2 regions of the Paraclostridium sp. genome follow, and region 2 is predicted to be linked to the other one. Evidence: a T-box and tRNA genes for the amino acid it is inferred to sense, from the RefSeq annotation. Region 2 holds a T-box; the other holds one or more tRNA genes.
What was found. A T-box is a leader RNA that pairs with one kind of tRNA and senses whether it is charged. The one in region 2 lies ahead of leuS (leucine--tRNA ligase), so its partner is inferred to be a tRNA-Leu.
Positions count from the first base shown of each region.

Region 1 (8,885 bases), on a different contig from region 2:
GCCCAAATATCCCCCCTGATATAAGTTCATTTCCTTTTAGATTTAAGTCTACTATAGATCCTATTAAAACGTCACCTCCGCTAACTTCAAATCCAAATATATTTCCTTGAGAAAAGTTCCAAGCTGCATGAATTCCGCAAGCACCCCATAAATCATTAGTTTTTATTACATACATTCCTAAGAATAATCCAACTAATATTATATTAAGTATAGCAATAAAGCTTACACCTGGATTACCTAAATGCGATACTCCAAAAAATACTGAAGAAATTATTAATCCAATTGCTGGTGTATATCTAGCTCCTAAAACATTCATTAGCCATCCTCTAGCAACTATTTCTTCACTAGCACTTTGAATCATCCATGCTGGTAATATACATATTACGTTAATTATTGCTAGGCTTCCTACTAACTGTTTTGGGGAGGTCTCTACTGTTATCGCTCCAAATAAATATAGTACTACTACTGTAGCTGTCATCATTGCAAGTCCAATTACAAACCCAGTTATATATTTTACTATTAAATTATTACTTTCTAAACCTATTGAAGATATTTTTCTTTTTTCAATAAATTTAATCCATAAAAATGTAAGTAGTATTGTTATCGATGTTGTAAATATTAATCGTAAAAATACCTCCATAAAATTTGGACTTAAATTTAAAAAAACACCTAACTTAGACATTGGTAAATATAACATCATAGATATAAACTGACCAATTAATTGACCTGCTATAAATAGCATAAATGCCAATATAGGCGCAATTATAAAATTAGGTAAATATTTACTATTTTTAGCTTTTTGAAATAAACTTTCTTTAGATACTGACAAATTCATACCCTCCTATTTTTATTGTATCCATATTATAATTTACAATTACCATACACTTTATATATTGTGCCCACTAAATAAAAATATAAACTCTGTCTAAGTTTATATGCAATAAAATCAATTATATTTGAGTGAATAATCTTACTAATCATATTATATATGTGTCATATTCTGCATTTTAAAGTAATCTATCTCTTGATGATATTATACATATATCTAAAATTTAGTTCTTTTACTTAAACTTACTTTTCTAATAACATGTTATATTGCAATCTTATAAATAAAAAATACTCAAAACAACCACTGTGGTTGTTTTGAGTATTTTTAAAATGCGTTACTCTTTTTAACTATTGGTGCGGATGAAGGGAGTCGAACCCCCACGCCAATGGCGCCAGATCCTAAGTCTGGTGCGTCTGCCAATTCCGCCACATCCGCTTGTCTACATTAATAATTGTAACTCCATTTTGTAAACTTAGCAACAATTTTTAGTAAATTTCCTATTAAAAATTTTAAATTTTTTATAAACATAACCATAATCCATTCAACTTACTTCAATATAACTATTCATATTGTCAAATATTTGTTATATCTTATACTCTTTCAAATTTTTCAATACTAATTTAATTGTATTTAAAACTAATATTCTTATAAACTCATTCTTAAAAATTATTAAATTAAACCAATAAATATAGTTTACTAAACTTTAATTTATTAATATATTAAAGCTATTTTTTATATAAATACCAACTATATTTAACAAATTCAATTATTATCTTTATTTTTATAAAATCTTGCTATTATTTAACACATTTTTAAACTTTTAACTATACTTTATTATAACTTTAAATTTTTAATAAATGCTAATTTACCAGGAGGCGATTGTAGTGAACATAAGTCAAGTAATAGCAATCTGTATATTTTCATTAGTCATGATTGCTATTATATCTGAAAAAGTAAACAGAGCTGTTGCTGCTATGGCTGGTGCTCTAATCATGGTTATATTCAACATAGTATCCGTTGAAAGCGGACTTTCACATATTGATTTTAATACTATAGGTGTTTTAATAGGTATGATGCTTTTCGTGTCCGTCATTAAGAACTCTGGTTTATTTGAATATATAGCAATTTTTTCAGCAAAAAAATCTAAGGGAGATCCCTGGAAAATAATGCTATGCTTCATGATTTTAACGGCTATTTTATCAGCTATTTTAGACAATGTAACTACAGTTTTACTAATAGGTCCAATGACTATAGTTGTAACCCAAATATTAAAAATAAATCCTGTTCCATTTTTAATAACTCAAATTCTAGCTTCTAATATTGGTGGTACTTCTACACTAATAGGAGATCCCCCCAATATCATGATAGGCAGTGCAGCTAACCTAAGTTTTACAGACTTCGTAATAAATCTAGGTCCCGTAGTTATAATCATATTATTTTTCACTATAATATGCTTTAGATTTATATTTAAAGATCACCTTTTCGTAGATGACAAGTACAAAAATGAAATTCTAAAACTAGATGAAAATAAAGCAATAAAAGATAAATCATTACTTATAAAAAGTATAATTATGATTATACTTATTTTACTTGGATTTATTTTTCATAATATAATTCATATCGAGTCTAGTGTAATTGCTTTAACAGGTGCTACTGTAATGATTTTTATAGGAAAACAAGATGTAGATGAAATACTTGCAAGCATAGAATGGTCTACAATTGCTTTCTTTGTAGGATTATTTGTTATAGTTGGTGGTCTTGTAGAAGTTGGAATAATCGACTTTGTTGCCTTATATTTAATAAATGCAACAAGTGGAAACTTAACACTTACTATGCTAGTGATTCTTTGGCTATCTGCTATAATATCATCATTTTTAGATAATATTCCATTCGTAGCTACATTAATTCCACTAATCTTGACTATGCAAGTTCAAGGAGTTGATGTTACTCCTATATGGTGGGCTACATCCCTAGGCGCTTGTCTTGGTGGAAATGGAACTTTAATAGGAGCTTCTGCTAATATTGTCTTATCTAATGTAGGTGAAAAAAATGGTTATTCTATATCCTTTAAAAACTATTTCAAAATAGGTTTCCCTCTAATGATTTTATCTATAATAATTTCAACAATTTATTTATTACTTCTTTTTTAATAATACTTTAGGAGGTTTAATATGAGTATTTTAAATAATGCTTATGGGGACACTATCGAGACTAGACTTAGATATATTGGAGCTACAGATATAAGAAAAATTAATGGATTACTTTATTTTATTGAATTCGAAATTACTGACAATTTAAAAGTTTTATATACTTATAATATAAATACAAAAAATAAATATTTTTTACAAAGAATCAAGCCCTATCCTATTCCCGAAGGAGTTTTTGAAAAGGAATATGAGGTTGTATCTTTCATAGAAAGAGATATTAAAAAGTTTAACAATGCTAAAAACAGTAACAACTTTAATTTATTCCTAGAAATCACAAGTGAGCTAAATACTATTTGTTTTGATATAGAACATTTATTTTTAAATTATAATATAGATAAAATGGATTTATACAAATTAAAATCAGAGCTTGATGACATTTTAAACTTATTTAACGATTCTAAAAAAAGATCTCCTAAAATTAATATTGATTCTGAGTAAAATAATACAAAAATATTGGATATATTAAAATAAGTAGAATAAGATAAATATCTTATTCTACTTATTTTAATATAATTTCTCAAGTTTTCAACTATTCATATGTTCTCAATATATATTTTAAATATCTAACACTTGATTTTCGTACTATATTTTATATTTAAAATGCATCTTGTTTTCTATTTTTCCACCTCTATATTAAATCCTATTTAATATATAATTTAATCTTACTACATCAAAATATTACCTATAAACAATCCAAAGTAATTCCCGATAACATACCCTAATGTACCTACTATTAATATAGGTCCTACAAGTTTAGTCCACCCTTTAGAAATAGCCATAGCCGCAGCCGTTGTTGGTCCTCCAATATTTGCATTTGAAGCCAATATTGCTTCCTCCAAATCAAATTTTAGTAACTTCGCAGCCGTAAATGTTATAACCATATTTACAATAACCATTACTGCACAATATAAAAGTAAAAGCGGAGACTTTTGAATAATCAAAGGTATAGATGCTGGAACTCCAATTACCACAAAGAAAATATAAATTAAAAAAGTGCCGATCTCCTGTGCTCCTTTTATCTCTCCAAAAAACTTAGAAGCAAAGGTAGCAAGCAACATAGTTAAAGTGGTTATTATTAAATACTGATTACCTAAAATACTGTTAAACATAGTTAAGATAGGATTCGTAGTTGGTATTACACTTTTCAAAAATCCCGCTAATTCTGTAGATATAGCTACAATTATAAATGCACTTGCAACTGCATAAGCTATATCTTTTAAAGATATTTCCTTTCTTCCCCAATAAGATGCTGCTATAGTTTCACCATATTTAGAATCTAGCTTCTCCATTTCATCTATGTGAGGATGCTTAAACTTCTTTCTAAAAAATGCTACCGATGGAATCGCCATTAATACAAAAAAGTATAAAGCCATTAATAAATTATCTGCAACTACTGCTGCCGATACCAAATCCCCTTGTACATCAAAAGCCCCTGACATCGCTGCAAAGTTTACACTTCCTCCAATATATGACCCTGACATCATAGCCGCTACCATATTTAAATCTGGTATTATTTTGTGTAGAACTAAGTACCCAACTATTGCACCTATCATAGTTCCTACAGAACTTATTAAAAATATAGTTAAAATCCTAGCACTTTCTTTTCCTATTTTCTTTATATTACATTGATACAATAAAAGCGTTATAGCTAGTGGTACAACATAGCCCCAAACTTGATCATAAACTGGCGCTTCTGCAGGTATAATATTAAAATTAGATAATACCATAGCACCTATAAGTGCTATAATTGCTCCAGATACCTTGGATGCCCAATCATACTTTTGTTCTAAATAAATACTAAAAGCAGCCCATCCTGTTATAATAGCCCACAATACCCAAGTGTTATCTGGACTGATAAAGCTCTTCATATAATCTCCTCCATTAACAAATTTTAATTGGACGTATTTTTAAACATTAATTTCTTAGGTATATTCAGAATAATTCCAATTAATGTTGATATAGCCATTCTTGCTGGCGTAAATATAAATAATGATATTACTATAGATTTAATTAGATATATAAAGCTAAATTCACTTCCTATACTTAGCAATAATATGTCAAAACACATAGTTACTATAATAATATTCATATACATATGTACATTTTCTAGTTTTTCTTGCTTTGTCATAATAACTAAATATAATACAGGAATTAAAACCATAGATATTGAAGCTATTATCATAAATACGATATCTCTTACTCCTAAAGCTGAGTTTTTAGAATTTATTAAGTAAATAGAGTAAAAAAGAATATTGGCTATTCCTAAATATTTAAAATAGCTTTTCATTAATTTGTCCATAATATTATTTTTCATTTTCATCACCTCTATAAAATATACTTAATTAATACATTCAATATTACAGTTCATTTATAATCTAAAATAAGAAATAATCAAAATATTTGAATAAGTAATTGCATTTTTGATAAAAATAACATACTATAAAATTAAATACTTATAAAAGGAGGATATTAATATGATGAACTGTTGCTGTTGTTGTTTTAAAAAGAATAAAAACTTAAAATTAACAACATACCTGTGTCCATTTTAATATCAATTAATTATATTTATCTAATAATATTAAAAACCAACTACAGGCAAACTGTAGTTTTTCTTATTTACAGGAAAAACTATAGCTTATCTGTAGTTTTTTTATATAAATAACAAGGAGGCTACAAAATGAAATTAAATTTTTTTAATACCCTAACTAAGCAAGCAGAAGAATTCATACCTATAGAACCTATGAAAGTTAAAATGTATACTTGTGGTCCAACTGTATATAATTTTGCTCATATAGGAAATTTAAGAACTTATATATTTGAAGATATTTTAAAAAGAGTTTTAGAGTACAATAACTATGAAGTAAAACATGTAATGAATATAACAGATGTAGGTCACTTACAATCAGATGCTGATGATGGTGAAGATAAAATGGAACTTGGGGCAAAAAGAGAAAGTAAAAGTGTTTTAGAAATAGCTAGATTTTATGAAGATGCTTTTATAAAGGATTTAGAAAAATTAAATATAATTCTTCCTAACGAAATCCCAAGAGCTACAGAACATATAAAAAGCATTATAAATTTAATAAAAACTTTAGAAGAAAAAGGATACACTTATATAGCTAATAACAACGTATATTTTTCAATAGATAAATTTGACAACTACTCTAAGCTTGCAAACCTAAGTATCCAAGAACTTCAAGCTGGTAATCGAGTTGATGTAGATGAATTTAAGAAAAATCCACTAGATTTTGTACTATGGTTTGGAAACTCTAAATATGAAAATCATATTTTAAAATGGGACTCACCTTGGGGAGTAGGCTTTCCAGGTTGGCATATAGAATGTTCTGCAATGGCTATTGAGTATTTAGGAGAGCATTTAGATATTCATTGTGGAGGAATAGACCATGTTCCAGTGCATCATACCAACGAAATAGCACAATCAGAAGGAGCACTTGGTCACAAATGGGTAAACTATTGGATGCATGGTGAGTTTTTAGTAGTTGATAACGGCAAAATGTCTAAATCTAGTGGAGATTTTTTAACTTTAAATAAGTTGATAGAAAATAAATTCGACCCATTGGTATACAGATATTATGTTCTTCAATCTAAGTATAGAAAACCTCTAGACTTTAGCTATGAAAATTTATCAGAAGCTAGTAAATCTTTAATTAGCTTAAAAAACAAAATTCAAACTATACTTGATAACATAGATGCAAGTTCACAAATTAATGAATTTATACTAAAAGATTATACTCATAAATTTAAAAAGCAAATTAATGATGATCTTAATATATCAAATGGATTCACTGTATTATTTGATGTTATAAAATCTAATAATTTAAATAACTTAGAAAAAAAAATCCTAATAGATAATTTCGACTTAGTATTTGGTTTAAAGTTAATAAACAATAATCGATTGACTTTAAACCAAGATAAAATAAATTGGATTGAAAATCTTTTAAATATTAGAAATGAATATAGAAAAAACAAAAACTGGAAAAAATCAGATGAAATAAGGACCATTTTATTAAATGAACATATAGAAATACTAGATACTAAGGGTGGGACAAAATGGAGACTCTTTAACTAACAAAAATGGCTACATATATGTGTAGCCATTTTTATTAGTTAAATTTTAAATTCAATTATTTAATTTATTTCATTAACAAAGCTGGTAAAAATAAGCACCAATCATTTAATATGTGAACAAATGTTGAAATCCAAATATTTTTTGTTTTTACATATGGGTATGTAAGCACTAATCTAGCAACACTAATTCCCAAGATAGCTTGTATAATATTCCAATTGTAAGTTTCTAAATGAATAGCTCCAAAAATAATAGCTGATAAAACCCATGCTACTGTTACCGCTTTTTTTCTAGAAAGTTTTAAATTTTTGTTTGCAAATTGTAAGATAACTAAAAATGGAATAATAGTAATTAATTCTTCTCCAAAAAGCATGGGAATTATTTTAACAAATAAAATTATATTATCAGAATTTGAACTTTCTTTAATAACGCCAGTAACAGGATTCGCACCTGCTCCTGCAAATTTCGACAATAAATATCCCATAATTATACTAACTCCTAGGTTAACTATCAATACTCCAAATACTAATAAAATATCTTTAAAATAAATTTTTCTAAAAAGTTTAGTCCAATTTGATTTAACCACAAGAATAAAAGCACCTAACGGGATGATTATATTTATAAACGGTCCAATATAATCAGGTATTAAATTTCCCAAATCTGAAAAAACAATTGTACTCCCAACTGATATAATTAAAAGAAACCAACTTTGTAATGCTGTAAAACTAATCGGTTCTCCATTGTAAAACGGAAAATCATCATTTTTCTTTTCAAACTTAAAAAAATTATTATTTGTCATATTATATTCTCCTTTTTAACCTAAATAAATATTTTTAATCAAATAAACTGAATTTGATTTTTACAATTATTTTTATACTACAATAGTCATAAATTGTATTTATTTTTAGCTGTGCTTATATTATATCCACTAAGTAAAAAGCTACACAGTCTATAAATTTGTATAATATAAAAATTAATCATATCGACATAGTTAATTTAATTTTTATGTCTTCTCTTATTTTAGTTAATTAGCCTTTCTAAAATCTTTCTATATTATATTTTATTTCTTATTTTTGAATATAAATAAATTTTTTCTAAGATTAATACTAGCTCTACATCAGTCTAATTTTTATAATAAATAAAATATATCTAATAAAAAAATAGATGCTTTAATAACTTATTAAAACATCTATTTTATATTCATTTCATTCTAAAGCTTCTATAAACTCACCTTTAGAGGAATACAAGTCTTTTTTCCTGTATATAAAATATCCAATAACCCATCTTACAGAAACATCTAACCCCATAGCTATCCAAACCCACTGAATATCTAGCTTTGTAAAATATACTATAAAAATAGTAAGAGGAACTCTTATACCCCATATACCAATTGCAGATATAGTCATCGGAAGCTTTGTAAAACCAGACCCTCTAAGAGCTCCATTTATTACTCCCCCTAAATTACCTGCAAGTTGTATAACTCCCATAACTATTAAATATTTAGCTGCTATATCTATAAGTTGACTATCATTAGTCAATATTAGCATAAGTTGTTTTGGAAAAAATATTAAAGGAATAGAAGCTATTAAAGTTATTACTATTGTAGATTTAAACAGTTCTTTCATATAACGATTTCCTAACTCTTCATTTTTAGCTCCAACACACTGACCTACAAAAGCTGTAGCTGCTATTGCAAAAGCATTTGATGGCATAAAAGATATAGACTCGGCTTGAAGTCCTAGTTGATATGCTGCAAGTGTTA
Region 1 covers NZ_JBOFKN010000183.1:27,616-36,500, reverse strand. The annotation lists gene ACRCYC_RS14535 (CPBP family intramembrane glutamic endopeptidase) at 1-829, opposite strand, end outside; tRNA gene ACRCYC_RS14530 (tRNA-Leu) at 1,181-1,264, opposite strand; gene ACRCYC_RS14525 (SLC13 family permease) at 1,687-2,979, shown strand; gene ACRCYC_RS14520 (hypothetical protein) at 3,001-3,474, shown strand; gene ACRCYC_RS14515 (DUF819 family protein) at 3,702-4,904, opposite strand; gene ACRCYC_RS14510 (hypothetical protein) at 4,928-5,350, opposite strand; gene cysS (cysteine--tRNA ligase) at 5,714-7,126, shown strand; gene ACRCYC_RS14500 (CPBP family intramembrane glutamic endopeptidase) at 7,191-7,922, opposite strand; gene ACRCYC_RS14495 (MATE family efflux transporter) at 8,329-8,885, opposite strand, start outside.
Region 1: it encodes a tRNA-Leu, which carries the amino acid that the T-box ahead of leuS (leucine--tRNA ligase) is inferred to sense. The anticodon was not compared.

Region 2 (8,885 bases):
AGTATCAAAGCTATCTTCTAAACATATAGAGTATACTTCTTCAACTTGATTAAGTCTTCTAGAAATTCTAGCACAATCCATAGCTACATCTCCACCACCAACTACTAAAACTTTATTACCAGCTTGTGCTACACTTTTATTAAGTGCAACTTCCTTAGTATATTGTGCTGCTGAGAATATTCCTTTAGCATCACAGTTTATTAAACTTCTATCTACACGTCCTTGATGTTTACCAACTGCAACTATAACACTATCATAAGAATCTACTATTTTTTTAAATTCTATATCTTTTCCAATCTCACAATTCAACTTAAATTCTACTCCAAGTTTATCTAAATAACTTATTTCTTTTTCTAATACATTCCTAGGTAATCTATATTCAGGTATACCTACTGCCATCATCCCACCCCTAACAGGTAGCTTTTCAAATACAGTAACTTTGAATCCTTCTCTTTGAAGTTCAAGTGCCGCTTGAAGCCCTGATGGTCCAGCACCTATAACCGCAACAGTCTTTCCATTAACTTCTTTTGTGCTTATATCCCAATCTTCTGATTTATCAAAGTTGTCTGCTATATATCTTTTTAATGATGCAATAGCCATAGGAGAATTTATTTCATTAACTTTACATTTTTTTTCACAAGGATGAGCACATATTCTACCTAATGTGCCTGGTATAAATAGCTTTTCTCTTATAACTTTTATAGCTTCTAGTCCTCTATCTTCTTTTATTAACCTTACATATTCCTTAACATCTGTATGCATAGGACACGTGGCTACACACCCTGGATCTGCATCTCCCATGCATTCTTCAACTATATTTTTAATATTTTTAATTACATTTTCTTTTAACATTTAAATCCTCCTAAATTAACTTGTTATTATGTCTTGATTCTAAATTTCATTGCAACAAAGACGCATATGCAAAATCAATAACATATACGCCTTAATTTATTTTTAATAAAAAAATTATTTATACATTTTTCTTTTTCTTCAAAGATTTTGGGTCTATTGCAAATATAAATACTCCCGATACAATTATGAATCCCCAAAATCCTAAACTTGGAGTTATTTTATCTCCAAATAATATAGCACTAAAAATTATAGACCAAAGTGCAGCTGTAGAATTTAATGCTGTACCCATTGCAGCCCCTATTAAATCAACAGCCTTGTACCAACAAAGATAAGTAGTTGCTCCAAGTATTGCTATACCTGCATAAGCTACTACAGTACCGCTAGTAATAACATCTGTCACAACTGAGTAACCACCAATAAGAGGTAATACTACTATTCCATATGAAAACATAGATATTAAATATCTTAAACATAAAAACTGCTGAGGTGTTGGCTGAACATCATCTTCCCCTTTTATATGCTTCATTGCGAATCCGATTATTACCCCTTCTAAAGCCCAACCTAAAACTGCTATTCCTGCAAATCCGATTCCCATAAAAAATGTATCTGGTGCATTTCCTGATGGTTTAAATCCTAGCATAAATGATCCTAGTAAACTTACACCTATACCAATTATTGCTCTTAAAGATAATTTTTCTTTAAGTATAAAGTATGAAAGTATAGCTCCAATACCTGGGTAGATAACAGATATACTTGATGCATAAGGTGCAGTTGCATATTTTATACCTAATAAATACGCACTCATTCCTATAGGAGCTCCAACTATTGCAGCAAGCGCTGTTGCTTTACCTTTTTTTGTTTTTAAAAGTCCAAATACAGGTATTAGCTGTTTACTAAATAATAAAACTAATGCAATCCACATAAAACAAAAACTATCATGGAAAAATGCTGACACAAGTGGCGAAAGCTCAAATGTTGTAAATATACTACTTCCTCCAACTTTTCCCATTAAAACTGAATCTAGTCCCCACGCAAGACCTACTGTGATTCCTAGTAATAATCCTTTTTTCATATTTTTATTGTTTTCCATAATGCCAATTCCTTTCTTAATAAATAGTAGTATCTTTTTAATTTCTTATTTTACTTGTTTTAAATTTAACACTTTTATTTATAATTTCTTAATATTTTATATAAGCAATTACCATGCCAATTATTTTCATCTTCGTTAGTTAAGTATCTATCTATCTTTTAAATACAGTGTAAATATTTTCACTCTTATTTTTGTTAATTTTAAAAACACAAAAGTGTAATTATTAATTACACTGTAATCATTAGTTACACTTTTATTTAATATGTTTAAATGTATTTCGTTAATTTAATTTCAAATAAAACTATATATTTTATAAATACTACTTATATGTTAAAATATTTAACATCATTGTATTTATTTAAGTTGAAAGGACTTGATATTAATGAGCAATTACGAAATTAATAAAAAAAATTATACCTTTGACGATATAATTGGTGAAAGTGAACAAATAAAAAAAGTTATAGCTGAGTGTAAATCTATATCAAACAGTCCCTCTACAGTTTTACTACTTGGTGAAAGCGGATGTGGAAAAGAATTGTTAGCTCAAGCTATTCATAGTAACAGTGATAGAAAAGATGGTCCTTTCATAGCTGTTAACTGTGGGGCTATTCCTAGTAATTTAATAGAAAGTGAATTATTCGGATATGAAGGTGGCTCTTTTACAGGCTCTAATAAAAAAGGAAGTTTAGGAAAATTTGAACTTGCTAATAACGGAACAATATTTTTAGATGAAATAGGCGAAATGCCTATAGAAATGCAAGTTACTTTGCTTAGAGTCTTACAAGAAGGTGTTATAACAAAAATAGGTGGAAAAGATATGGTGCCTGTTAATGTTCGAGTTATAGCAGCTACTAATAAAGATCTTAAACAAGAAATTAAAAATCATAGATTTAGGAGTGATCTATATTATAGACTAAATGTATTACCTATAAAAGTACCTCCTTTAAAAAATAGAATTGGAGATGTTCCAATACTTTTAGACTATTTTTTAGAAATAAAAAGTAAAAAATTAAATAAGCCTATCCCTAAAATATCTAAGTCTTTATTTAAAAGAATGATATCTTATTGTTGGCCTGGAAACATACGAGAATTAGAAAATTTCGTTGAAAATATAGTAGCTTTAAATGGTTCTACAACATGTGAAATTGATTTAGATGAATGTCATTGCTTAACTCATGATAATCTAGGTAATCCAATAAAATCTTCAAATTCTGAAGATGCATTTACTTTGTGTGAAGAAAATGATAATACAATTATTCCTCTATTAATACTAGAACAAATTGAAATTAAAAAAGCTATCAGAATATGTAATGGAAATATAAGCCAGGCCGCTAATAAACTTGGTATAAGTAGAAATGCGCTTTATAACAAAATGAAAAGATACGATATTCATAATATATAATTACAAAACAAAAGAAGGTCTTAATTAAGACCTTCTTTTATTATTATTTAACAACTATATTAACAAGTTTTTTAGGAACAGCGACTACTTTAACTATAGTCTTTCCTTCAACTAAAGCTTTTATCTTTTCATCATTCATTGCAGCTTCTTGCATATCTTCTCTTGATATATTAGCAGCTACACTTAATTTACCTCTTACTTTACCATTTACTTGAACTACAACTTCAACTTCATCCTTAACTAAAGCAGATTCATCAAATGTTGGCCAAGCTATATCAAATATACTTCCATCTTTACCTATCATAGTCCATAATTCTTCACCTATATGAGGAGCAAAAGGAGCAATGATTGTAACTATAGTTTCTATAGCTTCTTTTATAACTGCATCATTTCTAGTTTCTAACTCTTTGTATTTGTACATTTCGTTTATTAATTCCATTAATGCAGATATAGCAGTATTGAAACCAAATTTCTCATTTAAATCTTCAGTTACTTTCTTTAAAGTAGCATTTATAGTAAATCTCATAGCCTTGTCTTCTTTAGTTAATTCACCCATAGTAGAATCTGATTTAACCTTGTCAGCTAATTCATCAACTAATCTATAAACTCTATTTAAGAATCTAAAGCATCCTTCAACACCTTGCTCTGACCACTCTAAATCTCTTTCTGGTGGTGCTGCAAATAATACGAATAATCTAGCAGTATCTGCTCCATACTCATCTATTATTTCAAGTGGAGATACAACATTTCCTTTAGACTTACTCATCTTAGTTCCATCTTTTAAAACCATACCTTGAGTTAATAAGTTTTTGAATGGTTCTTTAAAATCTAACATTCCCATTTCATTGAATGCTTTAACAAAGAATCTAGCATAAAGTAAATGCATTATAGCGTGCTCTACTCCACCTATATATTGATCAACTGGCATCCAATTATTAACTGCATCTTTACTAAATGGCTCATTAGTATTTTGAGCATCTATATATCTTAAGAAATACCAAGAAGAATCAACAAAAGTATCCATTGTATCTACTTCTCTTCTAGCTGGCTTTCCACAACATGGGCAAGTAGCATTCATAAACTCTTTTGAAGTAGTAAGTGGTGATTCACCTTTACCTGTAAACTCTATATCAGTTGGTAATAATACCGGTAAGTTTTCTTTCTTCTCAGGTACTAATCCACACTCATCACAGTATACTACAGGTATTGGACATCCCCAATATCTTTGTCTAGAAAGTAACCAGTCTCTTAATCTATAGTTAACTGTTTTCTTTCCTCTTCCCATTTCTTCTATTTTCTCTATTATTGCATCAAATGCGTTTGAAGCTTCCATTCCGTCAAACTCACCAGAGTTTACCATTATGTTATCTTCATTTATAACTTCAACTACGTTTAAGTTATATTTAGCTGCAAATTCAGCATCTCTTTCGTCATGAGCTGGAACTGCCATAACCGCACCTGTTCCATAATCAACTAATACATAGTTTGCTATCCATAACTCAACTTTTTCTCCATTTAATGGATTTATAACATGCTTTCCTATGAACATTCCTTCTTTTTCTAAGTCGCTTGAAGTTCTTTCTATTTCAGTCATAGTATACATTTTAGTTATAAACTTCTCTACAGCTTCTTCATACTCTGTTCCAGCAACTAATTCTTTAACTAAATCATGTTCTGGAGCTAAAACCATATATGAAACTCCATGTACTGTATCTGGTCTAGTTGTAAATACTGTTACTGATTTATCACTTCCATCTATATCGAAAGTTATTTCAGCTCCTGTACTTTTTCCTATCCAGTTTCTTTGCATTGTTTTAACTTTGTCTGGCCATCCAGGTAAAGTATCTAAATCTTGAAGTAATTCTTCTGCAAAGTGAGTAGTTTTAAAATACCATTGCTCTAAGTCTTTTTTAACTACTACTGAATCACATCTTTCACATTCACCTTGAACAACTTGCTCATTTGCTAAAACTGTTTCACAAGATGGACACCAGTTAACAAAAGATTTTTTCTTGTATGCTAATCCATGTTCTAAGAACTTTAAGAATATTTCTTGAGTAAACTTGTAGTACTCTGGAGTAGATGTTGCTATTTCTCTATCCCAATCATAGCTAAGTCCTAATAATTTTAATTGCCCCTTCATGTCTTCTATGTTTTCCATAGTCCACTTGTGAGGATGTATCCCATGCTTTATAGCTGCATTTTCTGCTGGAAGTCCGAATGAATCCCATCCCATTGGATGAAGAACATTATATCCTTGCATTTTTTTAAATCTAGCTATAACATCACCTATAGAATAGTTTCTAACGTGTCCCATGTGTATTTTTCCTGATGGGTATGGTAGCATTTCTAGTGTGTAGTATTTTGGTTTTGTTGTGTCATTAGTATCAGTTTTGTATTGATCATTTTGATCCCAAGTTTTTTGCCATTTAGCTTCAACTTCATTTGGTTTATAAACGTTCATTGTTTACCTCCTATTTTTTGTTTCGTGTAGGTCGCTCGTCATTGTATTATTTGTTTCCGTTGCTCAAAGCACTAAAAAGATGTGCTTTAAGTGTTTCGTCAACAAACAACACAACAACTTCGCTAACCGATATACACGTATAAAAAAATCCCCGTCACTAAACATTGCTGTTTAGGGACGAGGATATTACTCGCGGTACCACCCTAATTGGTTATTTATATAAAATAACCCTCTTGGAATAGTTTTTATACCAACTACGGTTAATAGATTTTATCTAGCAAGTTCAAATTAATTTTATACTAGTTCTCACCATCCACTAGCTCTCTGAAATCAAAATTTAATTTTACTACTCTAGTCTATTTTAATTTTTAGTTATAATGTTAAATTATATAATTATTATGCTAATGTGTCAACATCAACATTTGGAGCATCTTTCCACATTTTCTCTAGGTTATAGTATGCTCTATTTTCTTCATTAAATACGTGAACCATTACATCACCAAAATCTAGTAATATCCACTCTTGAGTCTCGTATCCTTCTTTACCTCTTGATTCTATTCCTAACTTAGTAAGTTCATCTTCTATATTATCAGCTATAGCCTTTACTTGTCTTGTAGATCCAGCTGTTGCTATTACAAAGTAATCACATAAGCTTGATACTGCTCCTACATTTATTATAGATATATCTTTACCTAATTTATCGTCCATAGCATCATATATAACTTTAACCATTTGTTCTACTGTTGTCATGTTAAATTCCTACCTTCCTTATTTTTCACGTTTTTATATTATACCACAAAAAAGCTTGCTTCTAATATTAATTTATATCATTAGTATTAACTTATTAACTAAAATATTTCACTTTTAATACATAATAATTTATATTTATTGTAAATCTCATTTTTAATAGCTTAATTTTAATTAAAAAACTAATTAGTTTAATATAATAGTATATTACTATTTGTTTTAATATGTTGTGCTTTATTTTATAAATATTTTTATTTTATATTTTTCAAAATATAATTTCTAGCTTCTACTGTTCTTGGATGTATTATTTGTTTTCTATCTATCACTAATTTTATAGTGTTGTCAAAAGATTTTAAAAGTGCCTCATCCATTTTTTTATTATAAGCTAATTCTCTTAACTCTTCTACTCCTGGATATTTTCTATTCTCTTCTATTAAGTCAGCTATGTATATTATTTTTTCTAGCATATCCATATTAGCCTTACCTGTTGTATGATATCTTACTGATGTTATTATATCTATATCATCTATATCAAATTCATGTCTAACAATAACTGAACCTATCATACTGTGAGAAAGTGCTAAGTTATCTTTTTCATATTCATCTAAGTAAATTTGATACTTATCTACAAAATATTGAACTTGTTCATGATTTAAGTATTTTGCACAATCATGAAGTATACCAGCTAAGTATGCTTTTTCTTTGTCATATCCATAGATTTCACTTAGTTTAACCGCGCAATTAGCCACGCCTTGCGAATGTAGCATTCTATTTTTAGGCAACATTTTATTTAACTCAACTATTATATCTTTCAAATCCAACTTACTCATCTCCATTTGTATATATTTTTTTTTCATATATATAAGCTTCCACATCTTCAGGTATTAAATATTTTATAGATTTACCTTCATTTATATGTTCTCTTATATATGTGGATGATATATCCAATGACGGAACATTTACAGATCTTATTTTAGCACCATATTTCACTTTTAAACTTTCTATTTTTTCTTTAGCTTCATTAGTGCTTATCCCCGGTCTATTCGCAGCTATAAATGTAGCTAGTTCAAAATTTTGTCCAACATTTCTCCAGGTTTCCATATCACAAATTGTATCAGCTCCAGTAATAAAATAGATATTAGCATTTTTATATATTTTATGTAATTCATTTAATGTATCTATAGTATAAGTCCTAGTATTTCTATTTATTTCAATATCTGAAACTACAAAATTATCATTATTGTTAGTTGCTAATAATACCATATTATATCTATCTTTTTTGTCTGTTCTTAATTTTGATTTATGAGGTGGGTTACCTGTTGGTATAAAAAGTATTTTATCAAGATTATAAGTTTCTCTTATATATTCTGCTGTTGCTAAATGTGCGTAGTGTATAGGATCGAAAGTTCCTCCCATTATCCCTATGTTAATTTTCTCATTTCCCGTTTTATGAAAATTTGATTTTATGTTGTTTTTATTCTTAGCTTTTAAAACTAATTCATCAATTCTCATTCATTATCTCCTTTTGTCCTTTATATTTCTATTGTATCATTAATTTTTGTTTATTAGATACACTTATTCTACATTTTACTGTATAATTTTGTACATATTTAGAAATATTTTTCATATGAAACTTTTTAAAATAAAGGAGGATATTTATGCCTACAATCACCAAGATAGAAGTTCAACAAAAAAATGAAGACAGAGTTAATATATATTTAGATGAACAATTTTTTATGGGTATTTATGCAGAATTAGTTTATACTTTAAACCTAAAAAAAGGGATGGAAATAGATGAGTCTGTTCTACGAGGTTTACTTAGAGATGAAATGTATATAAAAGCTAAAAATAAAGCTTTAACAATACTTTCTAAAGCACCTCAATCTGAAAAAAATATAATAAAGAAATTATCTAATGACTTTGAAGAAGATGTTATTGAAGATGTGCTTGTATTTTTAAGAAAATATAATTTTGTAAATGATGAAGATCTAGCTCAAAGAATAACTAATACAAACTTAAAAGTAAATAAATGTGGTAAAAATAGAATTAAGCAAAATTTATATAATAAAGGTATAGATAGAAGTACTATAGATTCTGTAGTTTCTGATATCGATTCTGATGTTGAGTTTGAAAATGCTATGCATTTAGCTAAAAAAAGATATGAACGCGTTAAAAATGAAGATAGAAATAAGATATACCAAAAAATTTCTCAACATCTAGCTTATAAAGGTTTTGATTACAGTGTTATTAAAAGAGTTTTATCTCAGCTATTAAATGTAGATGAATCTGAGTATTAAAAAATAGTATTTAAAGCAAGCTAGCGAAGGGTT
Region 2 covers NZ_JBOFKN010000101.1:88,643-97,527, reverse strand. The annotation lists gene ACRCYC_RS07675 (FAD-dependent oxidoreductase) at 1-852, opposite strand, end outside; gene ACRCYC_RS07670 (DMT family transporter) at 971-1,942, opposite strand; gene ACRCYC_RS07665 (sigma-54 interaction domain-containing protein) at 2,325-3,344, shown strand; gene leuS (leucine--tRNA ligase) at 3,388-5,808, opposite strand; T-box leader at 5,979-6,174, opposite strand; gene rsfS (ribosome silencing factor) at 6,205-6,558, opposite strand; gene yqeK (bis(5'-nucleosyl)-tetraphosphatase (symmetrical) YqeK) at 6,807-7,412, opposite strand; gene nadD (nicotinate-nucleotide adenylyltransferase) at 7,378-8,067, opposite strand; gene recX (recombination regulator RecX) at 8,214-8,852, shown strand.